DNA from 4 places in the Marinomonas sp. IMCC 4694 genome. Region 4 is predicted to be linked to each of the others. Evidence: predicted binding sites of a transcription regulator. Region 4 holds the regulator's gene; each other region holds the start of a gene.

Region 1 (3,445 bases), 130 kb from region 4:
CTTGACGCACATAAAATTTATCTTCTTTTAGTCGCTCACGCTGATGCTCTGCAACCAAACTGTTCCATTGTTCATAAACTACGACGGGGCCAGGAAACTCTCCTAACGAGGTATGAACTCGGCTGGCCCCCATCTGCCATAACGAGATGAAGACTAAAATGCCAAAAATAGGCAGTAACATACCTTTAAAGGACAGCTCACTGAGCTTGTCTTTTAGCGACGCCATAGTTAGGTTGCTTATCATCATGTATTCTCACTTTGTTTTACTCGGGCTATTGCACACACTAAGCCATCTCATAAAGCCGCCACACAAGGCGGCGGCTATTACGAGATTGAGTTAGATTTGATCGTCGTTTTTCAAGCCAATATCAAAACGCTTCAAGTAATCATTAGGGTATTTACCGTCGTACAAAACACCGTCTATGAAGTCACTTTGTGGTGCTTTAAAACCATCTTCTGTTTTGAAGTCAGGAAATTCAGTCGCTTTCATAATCCCATCTTCTATTAACGCTCGAGCCGCCTGTGCGTATATATCTGGACGATAAACGTCTTTGGCGATATTCATAAACCACTCATCTGATTTAGGCTCAGCAATTTGACCCCAACGGCGCATTTGCGTTAAATACCAAATCGCGTCGCTGTAGTAGGGGTAAGTCGCGTGATGGCGAAAGAACACATTAAAATCAGGAATCTCACGCTTATCGCCTTTTTCGTACTCAAAGGTGCCCGTCATGCTGTTTGCAATGACATCGTAATCAGCGCCAACATATTGACTACGTGAAAGGATCTCAACGGCTTCTGGACGATTACCATTGTTGTTATCATCCAACCATTTCGCCGCACGAATCATGGCTTTTACCACACGGATATGAGTGTTTGGATTTTGCTCAGCCCACTCGTTGCTCACACCGAATACTTTTTCAGGGTTATTTTTCCAAATTTCATAATCCGTAATAACGGGCACACCAATACCCTTGAATACGGCTTGCTGATTCCATGGTTCACCCACGCAATAGCCAGAAATGGTGCCGGCCTCCATGGTGGCTGGCATTTGTGGCGGTGGCGTCACCGACAACAAGGCATCCGCGTTAATTTGGCCACTTGTATCGCCACGCGCTGGTGCATAATATCCTGGATGAATGCCGCCAGCGGCTAGCCAGTAACGCAATTCATAGTTGTGCGTTGATACTGGAAATACCATGCCCATTTTAAAAGGCTTACCCTGAGCCTTATAACCATCAATCACTGGCTTAAGGGCACTTGCACTGATTGGGTGAACCGGTTTTCCATCGGCGTCGTTTGGAATATTCTTCTTCATCTCAGCCCAAACATCGTTCGAAACCGTAATACCGTTACCATTTAAATCCATGCTAAACGCAGTCACTATGTGGGCTTTAGTACCATAGCCAATGGTTGCGCCCAGTGGTTGACCTGCCAGCATGTGAGCGCCATCTAATTGACCATCTATTACTCGGTCTAATAGCACTTTCCAGTTCGCTTGTGCTTCTAACGTGACGTACAAACCTTCATCTTCGAAGTAACCCTTTTCATAAGCGATGGCCAAAGGCGCCATATCGGTTAACTTTATAAAGCCAAATTTAAGCTCTTCTTTTTCCGCGTAACCCAGTTCTGCTTGCGCTGTTAATGACAACAAAGCTGACCCAAGAACAAGGCCAAAGGTCACACGTCGAGTTGTTTTTGCCAACGTTGATAACGGGGTAACCGTCTTTAAAAGTCTTACATTCATCGTAGTGCTCCGCTTTGAGAGTGAGTAAAAATCAAAAACAAAAAAAAGGCGCGTGCAAATCACATATAATGTGTTTACAGGCACCTTTGCCATTCAAGAAAAGCCCTACATTGGACTTTAATAATGTGAACAATCACCAGCCATCGTTGCTGGTGTTGCTAAAATAAAGCGTTCATTTTTTATCGTTAAATCGTGTTTGTCCCGATAACGATTTACTAAATAATTAGCATAAAACGCGCCAACTATCTTAAGTTAATGATTTTGTTGATTTTTAATTTATGGATGTGTTTTTTAGTCACCGCTCACTATAAATTCCATCCCTGTTTAGGTTTTACTGCGCCCAACCATCACGCACAACGCACCATAAAGGACACGCTACCGCCGAAACCCTTTATGGATACCCTCTTCATGTAATCGTATCTTTCCTGATGCGACAGACCCCAGCCAAACCAAAGCTTCATCTGGTGCTAAATGCCAAGAACGATCAAGGGTGTCGCTTAAACCTAATGCCTTAATGTACAAATCTTGTCGATACACCTGCTCAGCGGTTTCATTAAGAGAAGCGACAGATGATAATTGATGCCAACGGTGCATTTGCGCCATAATCCATAGTGCATAACTGGGCAGCGGCTTATTCACACCCTCGCCAGAAAAACGTTGATACGCTTGCAACGGCCAGTCAAACTGGCTTTTAGGTTTTATAGAACCAAAACCATAAATCAACTGCTCAACCGTGCAGTTCAAATACTCTGACTGACTTAACAGGTTCAATAAATCTGTTCGATTAATGGGGTCATCTACCCATCGGCACGCTTTTTCCAAGGCTCGAATCATGGCTAGATGTACGTCTGGTTTTTGCTCAGCCCATAAAGAATTCACACCGAAAACTTTCTCGGGTGTGCTGCCCCAAATGTCGTAACCTGTCACCAACATGTGACCGACACCTTGCTCCACCGCAAGACTGTTCCAGGGCTCTCCAACGCAATAGCCATCAATGTCGCCGCTTTTTAAACTGTCTATCATTTTTACTGGTGGCACGACGACAATTTGAACGTCTTTATCTGGGTCTATGCCTGCTTGGCTAAGCCAATCCCTTAATTGGTAATTGTGAGACGAATACGGGTATACCATGGCAAAACGTAACGGCGGTTTATCATCGCCACGCTCTTCAATACATTGTTTCAAGGCCATTCCGTTACGAATGTCCTCTGCATTACTGGCGACCAGCCGAAGCTGATCGTATAAGGCGTTACTCACTGTTATCCCATTACCATTATGACTGACCGTAAAGCTGGTTTGCATGGCCGCTTTAAGCGTACCCACCCCTAATGTTGCCGCAATAGGCATTGAGGCCAACATATGAGCACCGTCGAGTAAATTAAAGGCCACTTTGTCGCGAATGCTGGCCCAAGAAGCCTCTTTCGACAAGACAACATCGACACCTTCATCGGCAAAGAAACCCTTTTCGTAAGCAATGACGAAAGGCGCACAATCAATCAGTGGAATAAACCCAATGCGAACAGGCTCTACGGCATGCAAAATAGGAGGATTTGATATTTGGCTCATTTCGAATCCCCCATTAAAGCCATTACGGAAATGATGTTTCGCGCCACCTCAGTCATACGCTGACTACGATCCATCGCTAATTTTCTCAGCGCTTGGTAGGCGGCTGGTTCATCGCATTTTTGGTGTTTCATG
Region 2 (3,445 bases), 1.5 Mb from region 4:
GTCCACCGCTGTAAGCTTCGTTGCTCGCGTTCATCGCAGCCACGAGTTGAAACCGAGACGGGAAGGTCACTTGGCCACGCGCTCGTGAAATATGGACTTCGCCACTTTCGAGTGGTTCACGCAGTACTTCAAGCACTTTTCGGTCAAATTCGGGCAATTCATCAAGAAAAAGCACACCACAATGGGCCAACGATGCTTCACCCGGTTTCGGAATAGAGCCTCCACCCACTAACGCGGCGGCGGAACAAGAATGGTGTGGCGACCGAAAGGGCCGCTCCGACCAGTGCCAATCTAGCCCCATTTTTCGACCTGCGACCGATTGCACCGACGCCACAGCCAAGGCTTCGGCCTCCGTCATTGCAGGCATAATGCTCGGCAGCCTCGATGCTAACATGGTTTTTCCCGTGCCAGCCGGACCAATAAACAACAGATTATGCCCACCGGCGGCGGCAACTTCTAACGCACGTCTAGCTTGATATTGGCCTTTAACATCGCGCATGTCTTTGTGGTCCAACGGTAACGGTTCGCTGGGTTTAGACACACAATCCGGTAACGTAATGGACTTGAGTAAGTGGGCAGTCACTTGCGTTAGATGCTTTGCAAACACAGCGTTACTGTCGACCAGAGCCGCTTCTTGTTGATTGTCTTCTGGTAAAATCAACTGTCGATTCGCATGATGGCACGCAATCGCAGAAGGCAACAATCCGGGCACGCCTCGTATGTCCCCCGACAGTGCCAGCTCACCGATAAACTCAATATCGCGCACGTTTATATCACCCAATTGCCCCGACGCCACCAATACACTGATAGCAATCGCCAAATCATAACGGCCGCCTTCTTTCGGTAAATCCGCTGGAGCAAGGTTAATGGTCACTCTCTTAGTGGGAAATTCAAAATGGCTGTTGATAATCGCACTGCGCACGCGATCTTTTGATTCACGCACCGCCGCCTCAGGAAGACCGACAATGTTTAACGAGGGTAAACCGTTGGAAATGTGTGTTTCAACCGTGACTAAAGGGGAAGACACGCCGACACGGGCGCGACTGTAAATGGTGGCTAAACTCATGATCACTCCTTGATCCAAAAAAATACGCAACGACGAAGAATCCCGCTTGCGACTTGGTACGTACTGTAAAACAACGTTAACTTCATTCGACGAGAGAACCTAATGCCGACTCACCGCCTTAATCCCAACAAATTACTGATGTCTAAATGGACGTCCACATCACCACAGCAAAAAGAGAAACATTTTTTGGTCACACAACTCATCCGTAATGAAGCCGATATGGTTGTCGACTGCATTATAGAAGCGGTGATCAATCGTAACCAGTATCAATTGCCTTGGCAGAATCTGACATCAGCAACTGACTGGCAGCAAGGCTGGAAATAATTCAGTCCAACCATGCAGACAGTGCGTTAATCTTTTTGTTCCAATACGGTTAAGCGTGCTTCTAACGCCGCCAGTTTTTCACGGTATTTTACCAACATGGCGGCCTGCACCTCGAATTCTTCTCGTGTGACTAAGTCCATTTTTTGCAATGTATTACGTGCAACATCATGAAGCTGCGCTTGAATTTCCTCTTTCGGCAATTTCCCTAAAGTTTCTGCTGCCTGCTCTAATCCGGTGCCAAGTTGTTTTATAAACTGATCGATCATGTGATTCTCATTCTTTGCATTAACAATATTGAACAGTATAGAGACCTTAAGACCGTCAATACAAGCCATCTCTAACGCCTCATTAAAGGATCACGCGTTTCTTCGGTGCGTTTTACGCTTGAAGTGATTCCCGCCCTTCTTATAGTCGCCTCTTTATTGTGCATATAAAGCAATGTTCGTACTTTTTACCGCCTTAAAAGCCACTAAAAACGCCATTAAACTTCACTGTCACAATCCGTTCATTTTCTGATCAGAAGCAATGATATAGCGGCTTGAGCGATATTTTGACCGATGGCTTTTTTACGCTGCGCACCAAGTTAACGCAACAATGCAAACAAACAGCCCAATTTGCTGCACAAAATACGTTCTAATTGCGCTTTCCCCAACACGGCGAACCCTAACTAAGCGAAACGTCCCACGCTGTATGGGGTAATCCATTTCTGGCACGCATATTGAATAAGGCTAAGTACCTGCGATACGACAATAAAACTGACTTTTTAAGGAGACAGTGGGTATGAAGCTTATAACTGCCATCATCAAGCCATTTAAACTCGATGATGTTCGAGAAGCACTTTCTGAAATCGGCGTCCAAGGGATCACCGTCACAGAAGTCAAAGGTTTCGGACGTCAAAAGGGTCACACAGAATTATACCGCGGCGCGGAATACGTTGTGGATTTTTTACCAAAAGTAAAAATCGAATTGGCGATTGCCGACGAGATGACCGATCAAGTTGTTGAAGCCATTACTGGCGCAGCAAACACAGGCAAAATTGGCGACGGTAAAATCTTTATCGTTAACCTAGAACAAGCGGTTCGTATTCGTACCGGCGAGACGGGTGTAGAAGCGGTTTAATTACGGCTGACTCATACAAGCCTTTAGGGGGGCGAAACATGCAAGATCAAATTTTTCACTTACAATATGCCATGGATACCTTTTACTTTTTGGTGTGTGGCGCGCTGGTTATGTGGATGGCAGCTGGGTTTGCCATGTTGGAAGCAGGTCTAGTACGTGCAAAAAACACCACAGAAATTCTTACTAAAAACGTCGCCTTGTTTGCCATTTCTTGCATCATGTATTTGGTGTGTGGTTACGCCATCATGTACGGTGGTGACTGGTTTTTAACGGGGATTCAAGATGTAGATGTCGACTCTACCTTGACGGATTTTGCTGGTCGCGAAGACGGCTTCGTCGGCGGCTCTATCTATTCAGGCGCGTCTGATTTCTTCTTCCAAGTTGTATTCGTTGCAACAGCCATGTCCATTGTGTCTGGGGCCGTTGCGGAACGTATGAAGCTATGGGCATTCCTTGTGTTTGCGGTAGTCATGACGGGGTTCATCTACCCAATGGAAGGTAACTGGACATGGGGCGGCGGTTCTGTATTCGGTATGTTTAGCCTTGGCGACCTTGGCTTCACTGACTTCGCCGGTTCCGGTATCGTTCACATGGCGGGTGCGTCTGCTGCACTAGCGGGTGTATTGGTACTGGGCGCTCGTAAAGGCAAATACGGTCCTAACGGTGAAGTACGTGCCATTCCTGGTGCAAACCTACCTCTAGCAACGCTAGGTACATTCATCCTTTGGATGGGTTGGTTCGGTTTCAACGGTGGTTCTGTTCTCAAACTTGGCGACATCGCCAGCGCAAACTCTGTTGCTATGGTGTTCTTGAACACAAACGCAGCGGCAGCAGGTGGTGCAATTGGTGCGCTTATCCTAGCTCGTATCCTATTCGGTAAAGCCGATCTAACCATGCTTCTAAACGGCGCATTGGCTGGTTTGGTTGCCATCACAG
Region 3 (3,445 bases), 130 kb from region 4:
GGCCACTGCACGGGACGCAAATTATGGTATTCATGTTGGGTCATAGAACTAAAATGCCCAATATCGAAATCTCGCTTACCATGGTTTTCAAACGCCGATAATGCCGCATGCTCAACAAAAATCTCATGAGCACTGCGATACGAAAAACCCGACTGAAAACCCAAATACTTCGCTACTTCACAAATCGCCCACCAGTCGTGCTTTGCTTCACCCGGGGCTGGCAACATACCACGCTGGCGCGAAATACGGCGCTCCGAGTTAGTGACCGTACCGTCTTTCTCGCTCCAGCCAGTAGCGGGTAATAAAATATCCGCCATGGCAGTGGTATCCGTATGCGCTTTGCAGTCACTAACAATCACCAGTTCGCATTTTTCCAGAGCACGCCGAACTTGCGCGGTGTCGGGCAAACTCACCATCGGATTGGTCGACATGATCCACACAACTTTAACCTTGCCTGCCTCCATCGCTTGGAATAAATCAACCGCTTTTAAACCGTTTTGTGTCGCCATGTTAGGAGCTTGCCAAAAGCGCTGTACTAACTCAATCGCGCCAGGTGTTGCGAAATCCATGTGGGCGGCAAGTTGGTTAGCCAATCCACCCACTTCTCGACCGCCCATCGCATTTGGCTGGCCAGTAATAGAAAATGGCCCCGCACCTTTTTTACCGATACGCCCTGTAGCTAAATGGCAGTTGATAATGGCATTGCATTTATCCACACCTGATGAAGACTGATTAATACCCTGAGAATAAAACGTTACCGTTTTGGGCGTTTCAGACCACCAGCTTGCCAATTGCATGACATCATTGGGCTCGACATCACAAAATTCAGCGGTGGCTTTTAATGTCGGTGTTGACTGGTTGGCCTGTGCCACAGCTTGCTCAAAACCGTCAGTGTGTGACGTGATAAATTCACTGTCTAAAAGATTGGCTTGTGCCGAATAATTCAATAAGAAAGAAAATAGGCCGGCATCGCTGCCAGGTTTAATCGCCAGATGCAAATCGGCTATATCGCATGTCGCGGTTTCTCTTGGGTCAATCACGACAATCTTCATGGCTGGTCGGCGTTTTTTTTCAGCGGCGATTCGCTGATACAAAATAGGATGTGTCCAAGCGGCATTGGAACCCACCATAATCAACAAATCACAACATTCTAAATCTTCGTAGTTGCAAGGAACCGTATCTGAGCCAAACGCACGCTTATAGCCGACAACAGCCGATGCCATGCACAAGCGAGAATTGGTATCAACGTTTGCCGTACCAATAAAGCCCTTAGCCAGTTTATTCGCGACATAATAATCTTCCGTAAGGATTTGCCCTGACAAGTAAAATGCGAAAGCGTCTGGGCCATGTTCCTTGACCACTTTGGTGATTTTATCAGCAATGGTTTGGGCAGCAGACGCCCAAGAAACAGACGCGCCTTCCACCCTAGGCGTCAACAAACGATCGTCCGATTGAATAGTATGAGCTAGGCTACTGCCTTTGACACACAAACGTCCAAAGTTCGCAGGATGATCCATGTCCCCTTTAACCGGTGGTATGGGCATGGTAGACGACGCTGGTAAGGTCACATCAACCCCACAACCGACACCACAATAGGGACAGGTTGTTTTTACGCTTGTTGTTGTCATGTCGTCTCCTCTTGCATTAAAAGTAATAGACAAAAAAAAGCCCAAGCGCTCTTTTACAAAGCGGTTGGGCGTCGTTGCCTTTTGTCCTGTCTGATGATTGTGTAGATAAACCATCGTCGGCTTACGGTGCATCAGTTAACCATTTTAAAAGCAAAATATAAGCCAACTCTTATGCGACCCTTTATCCGCCATAAAGTGAGGATTCACTCTTAATAAACCAAGCTCTGGAGAAAAAAACGCACCAAAACATAACGAGTGTTTATTTTGGTGCAATTCCGTAGACTTGCTACCGGCTAGACGTGAGCTAATTTGCACCGTTTAGATTGATGCAAGAAAGACATCATCACCTTCTAACTTAACTTGCCAATGAGGAACAGACATCTCTTCTTCTAAGCACTTCCCTGAGTTAAGTACAAAGTGCTGCTTGTACAACGGACTCGCCACAACCCACTCATTTTGCAAATGAGCGATCAACCCACGAGACAACACATTGGCTTTACCGATCGGATCCCAGTTACCGATCGCAAACACTTTATTCTCAGATTCAGGCACGTAAAAAACCGCCACCTGCTCACCATTCAACATGGCAGCAACACCGGCACCAACGACCAAATCACTTTTTTTGCAGACTAATTTCCATGCCATTGTCATTGTTTAACCCACCTTTGCAATAAGTTGCTGTTTTTCGAGGTCTGTTGCAGGGCGTATTTGATCACGCTCCTCCACAAACACCACGTTGGTATCGTCACCGTCATAATTAACGAATTGGCGGAACGTTTTCAGCGCTTCTTGGTCTTCTAATGTGGTCTTCCATTCGCACTGAAAGGTATCAACAATATGCTGCATGCGCGCTTCAAGCTCATCGCACAAACCTAACGTATCGTTAATCACTACGTCTTTTAGATACTCTAGACCGCCTTCAAGCCCGTCCATCCATACTGACGTACGCTGCAAACGATCGGCGGTTTTTGTGTAAAACATCAAGACACGATCGATGTATTTCACCAAGGTGGCATCGTCTAAATCGGTGGCAAATAAATCGCCATGGCGCGGCTTCATCCCCCCATTGCCACAGACATATAGATTCCATCCGCCTTCCGTTGCAATCACACCAATGTCTTTACTTTGTGCTTCGGCGCATTCTCGGGTACAGCCCGATACCGCAAATTTGATCTTATGCGGAGAACGCAATCCCTTATAACGATTCTCTAAATCAATCGCCATTGTCATGCTGTCGTTTACACCAAAACGACACCACGTGCTGCCCACGCACGATTTTACTGTACGCAGCGATTTGCCATAGGCTTGGCCTGTTTCAAAGCCTGCGTCTATCAATTTGCCCCAAATCTCTGGTAACTGTGACAAGGTTGCGCCAAATAAATCAATGCGCTGACCACCGGTCACCTTAGTGTATAACGCATATTCCTTGGCCACTTGCCCTAACACAATCAGCTTATCGGGTGTGATTTCACCGCCGGGAATCCTAGGAACAATGGAATAAGTCCCGTCTTTTTGCATGTTTGCTAAAAAACGATCATTGGTGTCTTGTAAGCTAATATGCTCTTTTTTAAGCACATAGTCGTTCCACACGCTCGCTAGTATAGAGCCCACCGCGGGCTTACAAATTTCGCAGCCATGCCCTTTACCGTGTTTGTGTAATAAATCGTCGAAGCTCTTAATTTCTTCCACTTTTACGAGGTTGTACAAATCTTGACGTGTAAACGCGAAGTGCTCACAAAGATCGGTGCTAACTTCCACACCTAAAGCCAATAGTTCGTTATCGACGACTTTTTTCAGTAAAGCGACACACCCACCAC
Region 4 (3,445 bases):
GTCAATAGTGATGTTCGGACGTATGGTAATAGTGTCCGTATTCATCAAGCCGCCGGCAGAATCTTCTGAGTAGCTTAATAGCGCTTCTACTCGGGCTCTGTCCTGAGTCGTCATTGAAGCAAGTACTTCTTTTACGATCGTCTCTGGCAAATGTTGAAGTAAATCGGCGAGATCATCGCTTTCGAAGTGTTCAGAAACGGCAATAAGTCGTTCTGTGTCCATGTTCTTCATGAACTGGACACCAATATCTTCACTCAGATATTGCAGTACTTCGCCTTCGTTTTTGGCTTCTATCAATTCCCAGAGCAGTTTGCGCTCTTTGGGCGGGGAAGATTCTAATAACCGAGCAACATCTTGCGCAGGCAAAGCGCCGTTAAGCAAATAACGGATCTGCATCGTGGCACCGGATTCAAGCGATTCGGTGACGGTCTGAAGGTGATTAAGCGTGCTTTGCTCTGACATAGTGGTGCTACTCGTCTTCCCCAAAGCGATTGTGAATCAATTCAATAACAGCATTAAGGGCGTCTTCTTCATCGTCACCGTTCGTCTTAATAATTATGTCTGTGCCTTTGCCTGCCGCTAGCATCATCATAGCCATGATGCTTTTACCGTCTACATTTCGCCCTTCTTTCTCGATGGTAATGTCACAAGAAAAGCGAGATGTTGTTTCTACAAGTTTGCCAGCCGCCCGAGCGTGTAAACCAAGCTTGTTAATAATAGTAGTGGACTTTTCCTGCATGCTCTTTTCCTATAGTAGTGCGCTAAATACAGTAAATAGATCTTCGTTTGACTGAGCCAAACGCAGTTTTTTTAGTGATTCGGGAGACTGAGCTAATTCAGCAATTTGTGCTAAGGTCGCAAGGTGCTGGTCGCATTCATTGGGCGGCACAATCAGCGCAAAAATAAGGTCAACGGGTTTTCTATCAATCGAATCAAAATCGATTGCCGTTTGCAGTGACATGATGACAATGGCGGTATGGTTCGCTGATTCGAGTCGACAGTGTGGGATGGCAATGCCATTGCCGATCCCTGTGCTTCCGAGTTTTTCTCGTCCAAGCAACGCGTCATAAATGGCTTCGTTGTTGCAGTGAAGTCGGTTTGAGGCGATGTCGGCAAGCGTTTCAAGAACACGTTTTTTGCTCACAATATCTTGTTGCGCTAAAACAAGATCTGCTTTTAATAAGGCTTTCAAGGACATGATAAAATGGTTTCCGTTTAGATCAGTCGTTTTCGTTCGTTGGACGGAGGGATGTTCATCGCCTCGCGGTATTTTGCCACAGTTCGTCTAGCAACCTGTATGCCTTGACCGGCCAGTATTGCGGCCAGTTTGTTGTCGCTTAACGGTTTTTTTGCAGGTTCATCAGCGACTAATTTTTTGATCATAGCTCGTATCGCGGTGGATGAACACTCTCCGCCTGAAGCCGTGTTAACGTGGCTTGAGAAGAAGTACTTGAGCTCAAAGATACCTTTGGGCGTGTGCATGTATTTTTGTGTTGTGACTCGAGAAATGGTCGACTCGTGCATGCCTACTTCTTCGGCAACATCGTGTAGAACCATGGGCTTCATCGCTTCTTCGCCCAGTTCAAAAAAATCAATTTGACGACTGACAATGCAGCTGGCGACTTTTAGTAGGGTTTCGTTGCGGCTTTGTAAGCTTTTCATAAACCACTTGGCTTCTTGAAGCGAAGTTTTAATGTAACTCGCGTCTTCTGGTGTGGCTGCTGTGCTGGCCATCGCTGAATAAGTTTCATTGATCTTTACAGGCGGTAAGGCGTCGTTGTTAAGTTCAACTTGCCAGGTATTATTGCGTTTTTTAACAGACACATCTGGAATGACATAGTCAGTATCGTCAGCGTCAATCACGGAACCCGGTCGTGGATTTAGTTGCTGAATGAGGTTGATAACCTCTTTAAGTGCTTCGTCTTTGAGTTTGGTTTTTCGGCTAAGTTGTGCAAAATCTCGATTGCCTAATAATGGCAGATAATGATCGATTAGGTTATGTGTGCTTTTGTATAAGGGGTGCGTATTAAAGGCCTCTAATTGCACCAGTAAACAGTCACGTAGATCAATAGAGCAAACCCCTACGGGGTCGAAACGTTGCAAGCGATGCTGTACTGCGATGACTTCTTCAATATCTAAATCATCAAGCTCAGCTCCCAAAGATTCCCAAATGTCCTCAGGAGTGATGCTAAGATACCCATCCGGCTGAACGCATTCGATGATAGCGTAAGCGATTTCAATGTCCCGATCTGACATATGGGTCAGGTTTAATTGCCATATCAGGTGATCTTGAATGCTCTCAGCAGGGGCGTTGCGACTTTCGAAATCACCGTCTCCTTCGTAACTGTTGTTGTCACTGATTGCGGCGGACGATCCTTGGTAGGTGTCATCCCAGCTGCTGTCTATGGACAACTCTTCCGGAATGCTTTCGGTCCACTCTGATTCGATGCGAGGCTCTTCGCTTGGTGCATCAAGGGGGGTATCGGCTGCGCTTTTAGATTCGATACTGGCGGGCGCATCATGATGATGTTCGTCGTCATCCAGTTCAAGCAATGGGTTTGACTCTAAGAATTCGTGTATTTCTTGTTTAAGGTCTAACGTGGAAAGCTGCAGCAAACGGATGGCTTGTTGCAGTTGCGGCGTCATGGTCAGCTGTTGACCGAGTTTTAATTGCAAAGACTGCTTCATAGAGCAACTCTTTTTGTTTGAGTGAATTGGAACGAGTTGTGCATACTACTCCCTTTCTCCAGCAATGATAAGGGGTTACAGACGGAAGTCGTCGCCTAAATAGACCTTTTTTACTTGTTCGTTATTGATCACCGTCTCAGCGTCGCCCGAGGCAATAATGTAGCCATTACCCACAATGTAGGCTTTATCGCAAATGTCCAGTGTCTCACGAACGTTGTGATCGGTGATCAACACACCAATGCCACTTTGTTGAAGATGTTTAATAATGAGCTTAATATCACCAACTGAAATGGGGTCAACCCCTGCAAATGGTTCGTCTAACAATATGAACTTTGGGTTCATAGCGACGGCTCTTGCTATTTCAACACGACGCCTTTCACCACCGGATAAGGCCATACCCAAATTATGACGAATGTGGGTAATGTGAAACTCCTCAAGTAAGCTTTCTAGGCGATCTTTTTGTTGCGTTTTGTTCAGTTCTTTACGGGTTTCTAAAATGGCTAAGATGTTATTTTCAACTGACATTTTGCGAAAAATAGACGCTTCTTGTGGTAAGTAGCCAATGCCTTTTTGGGCGCGTGTGTGCATGGCGTTATGGGTGATGTCTTGCCCATCAATGAAAATACCGCCAGCGTCATTGGCGACCATGCCTACAATCATATAAAAGCAGGTGGTTTTTCCGGCACCATTAGGGCCAAGTAAGCCTACCGCTTCGCCAGACTCAACGGCTATAGAGACGTCTTTTACGACTTGGCGT

The links. Region 4 encodes sigma-54, which starts transcription at its own class of promoters, with help from an activator protein. Its sites were predicted from a motif close to TGGCACNNNNNTTGCTNT; they were not measured.
Region 1: a site for sigma-54 is predicted at 1,971-1,988, ahead of FXV75_RS09630 (CmpA/NrtA family ABC transporter substrate-binding protein). Genes of this name have one in related genera too.
Region 2: a site for sigma-54 is predicted at 2,098-2,115, ahead of glnK (P-II family nitrogen regulator). Genes of this name have one in related genera too.
Region 3: a site for sigma-54 is predicted at 1,776-1,793, ahead of FXV75_RS09600 (nitrate reductase). Genes of this name have one in related genera too.

What each region holds. Positions count from the first base shown of each region.
Region 1 covers NZ_VSRV01000001.1:2,118,384-2,121,828, forward strand. Annotated here, with positions in the region: gene FXV75_RS09625 (ABC transporter permease) at 1-247, opposite strand, end outside; gene FXV75_RS09630 (CmpA/NrtA family ABC transporter substrate-binding protein) at 338-1,747, opposite strand; gene FXV75_RS09635 (CmpA/NrtA family ABC transporter substrate-binding protein) at 2,123-3,313, opposite strand; gene FXV75_RS09640 (ANTAR domain-containing response regulator) at 3,310-3,445, opposite strand, start outside.
Region 2 covers NZ_VSRV01000001.1:514,847-518,291, reverse strand. Annotated here, with positions in the region: gene FXV75_RS02410 (YifB family Mg chelatase-like AAA ATPase) at 1-1,066, opposite strand, end outside; gene FXV75_RS02405 (TIGR02450 family Trp-rich protein) at 1,169-1,390, shown strand; gene FXV75_RS02400 (accessory factor UbiK family protein) at 1,417-1,725, opposite strand; gene glnK (P-II family nitrogen regulator) at 2,171-2,509, shown strand; gene FXV75_RS02390 (ammonium transporter) at 2,548-3,445, shown strand, end outside.
Region 3 covers NZ_VSRV01000001.1:2,110,670-2,114,114, forward strand. Annotated here, with positions in the region: gene FXV75_RS09600 (nitrate reductase) at 1-1,628, opposite strand, end outside; gene nirD (nitrite reductase small subunit NirD) at 1,947-2,279, opposite strand; gene nirB (nitrite reductase large subunit NirB) at 2,283-3,445, opposite strand, start outside.
Region 4 covers NZ_VSRV01000001.1:1,984,761-1,988,205, reverse strand. Annotated here, with positions in the region: gene mgtE (magnesium transporter) at 1-462, opposite strand, end outside; gene FXV75_RS09070 (HPr family phosphocarrier protein) at 470-739, opposite strand; gene FXV75_RS09065 (PTS sugar transporter subunit IIA) at 749-1,198, opposite strand; gene FXV75_RS09060 (RNA polymerase factor sigma-54) at 1,216-2,688, opposite strand; gene lptB (LPS export ABC transporter ATP-binding protein) at 2,764-3,445, opposite strand, start outside.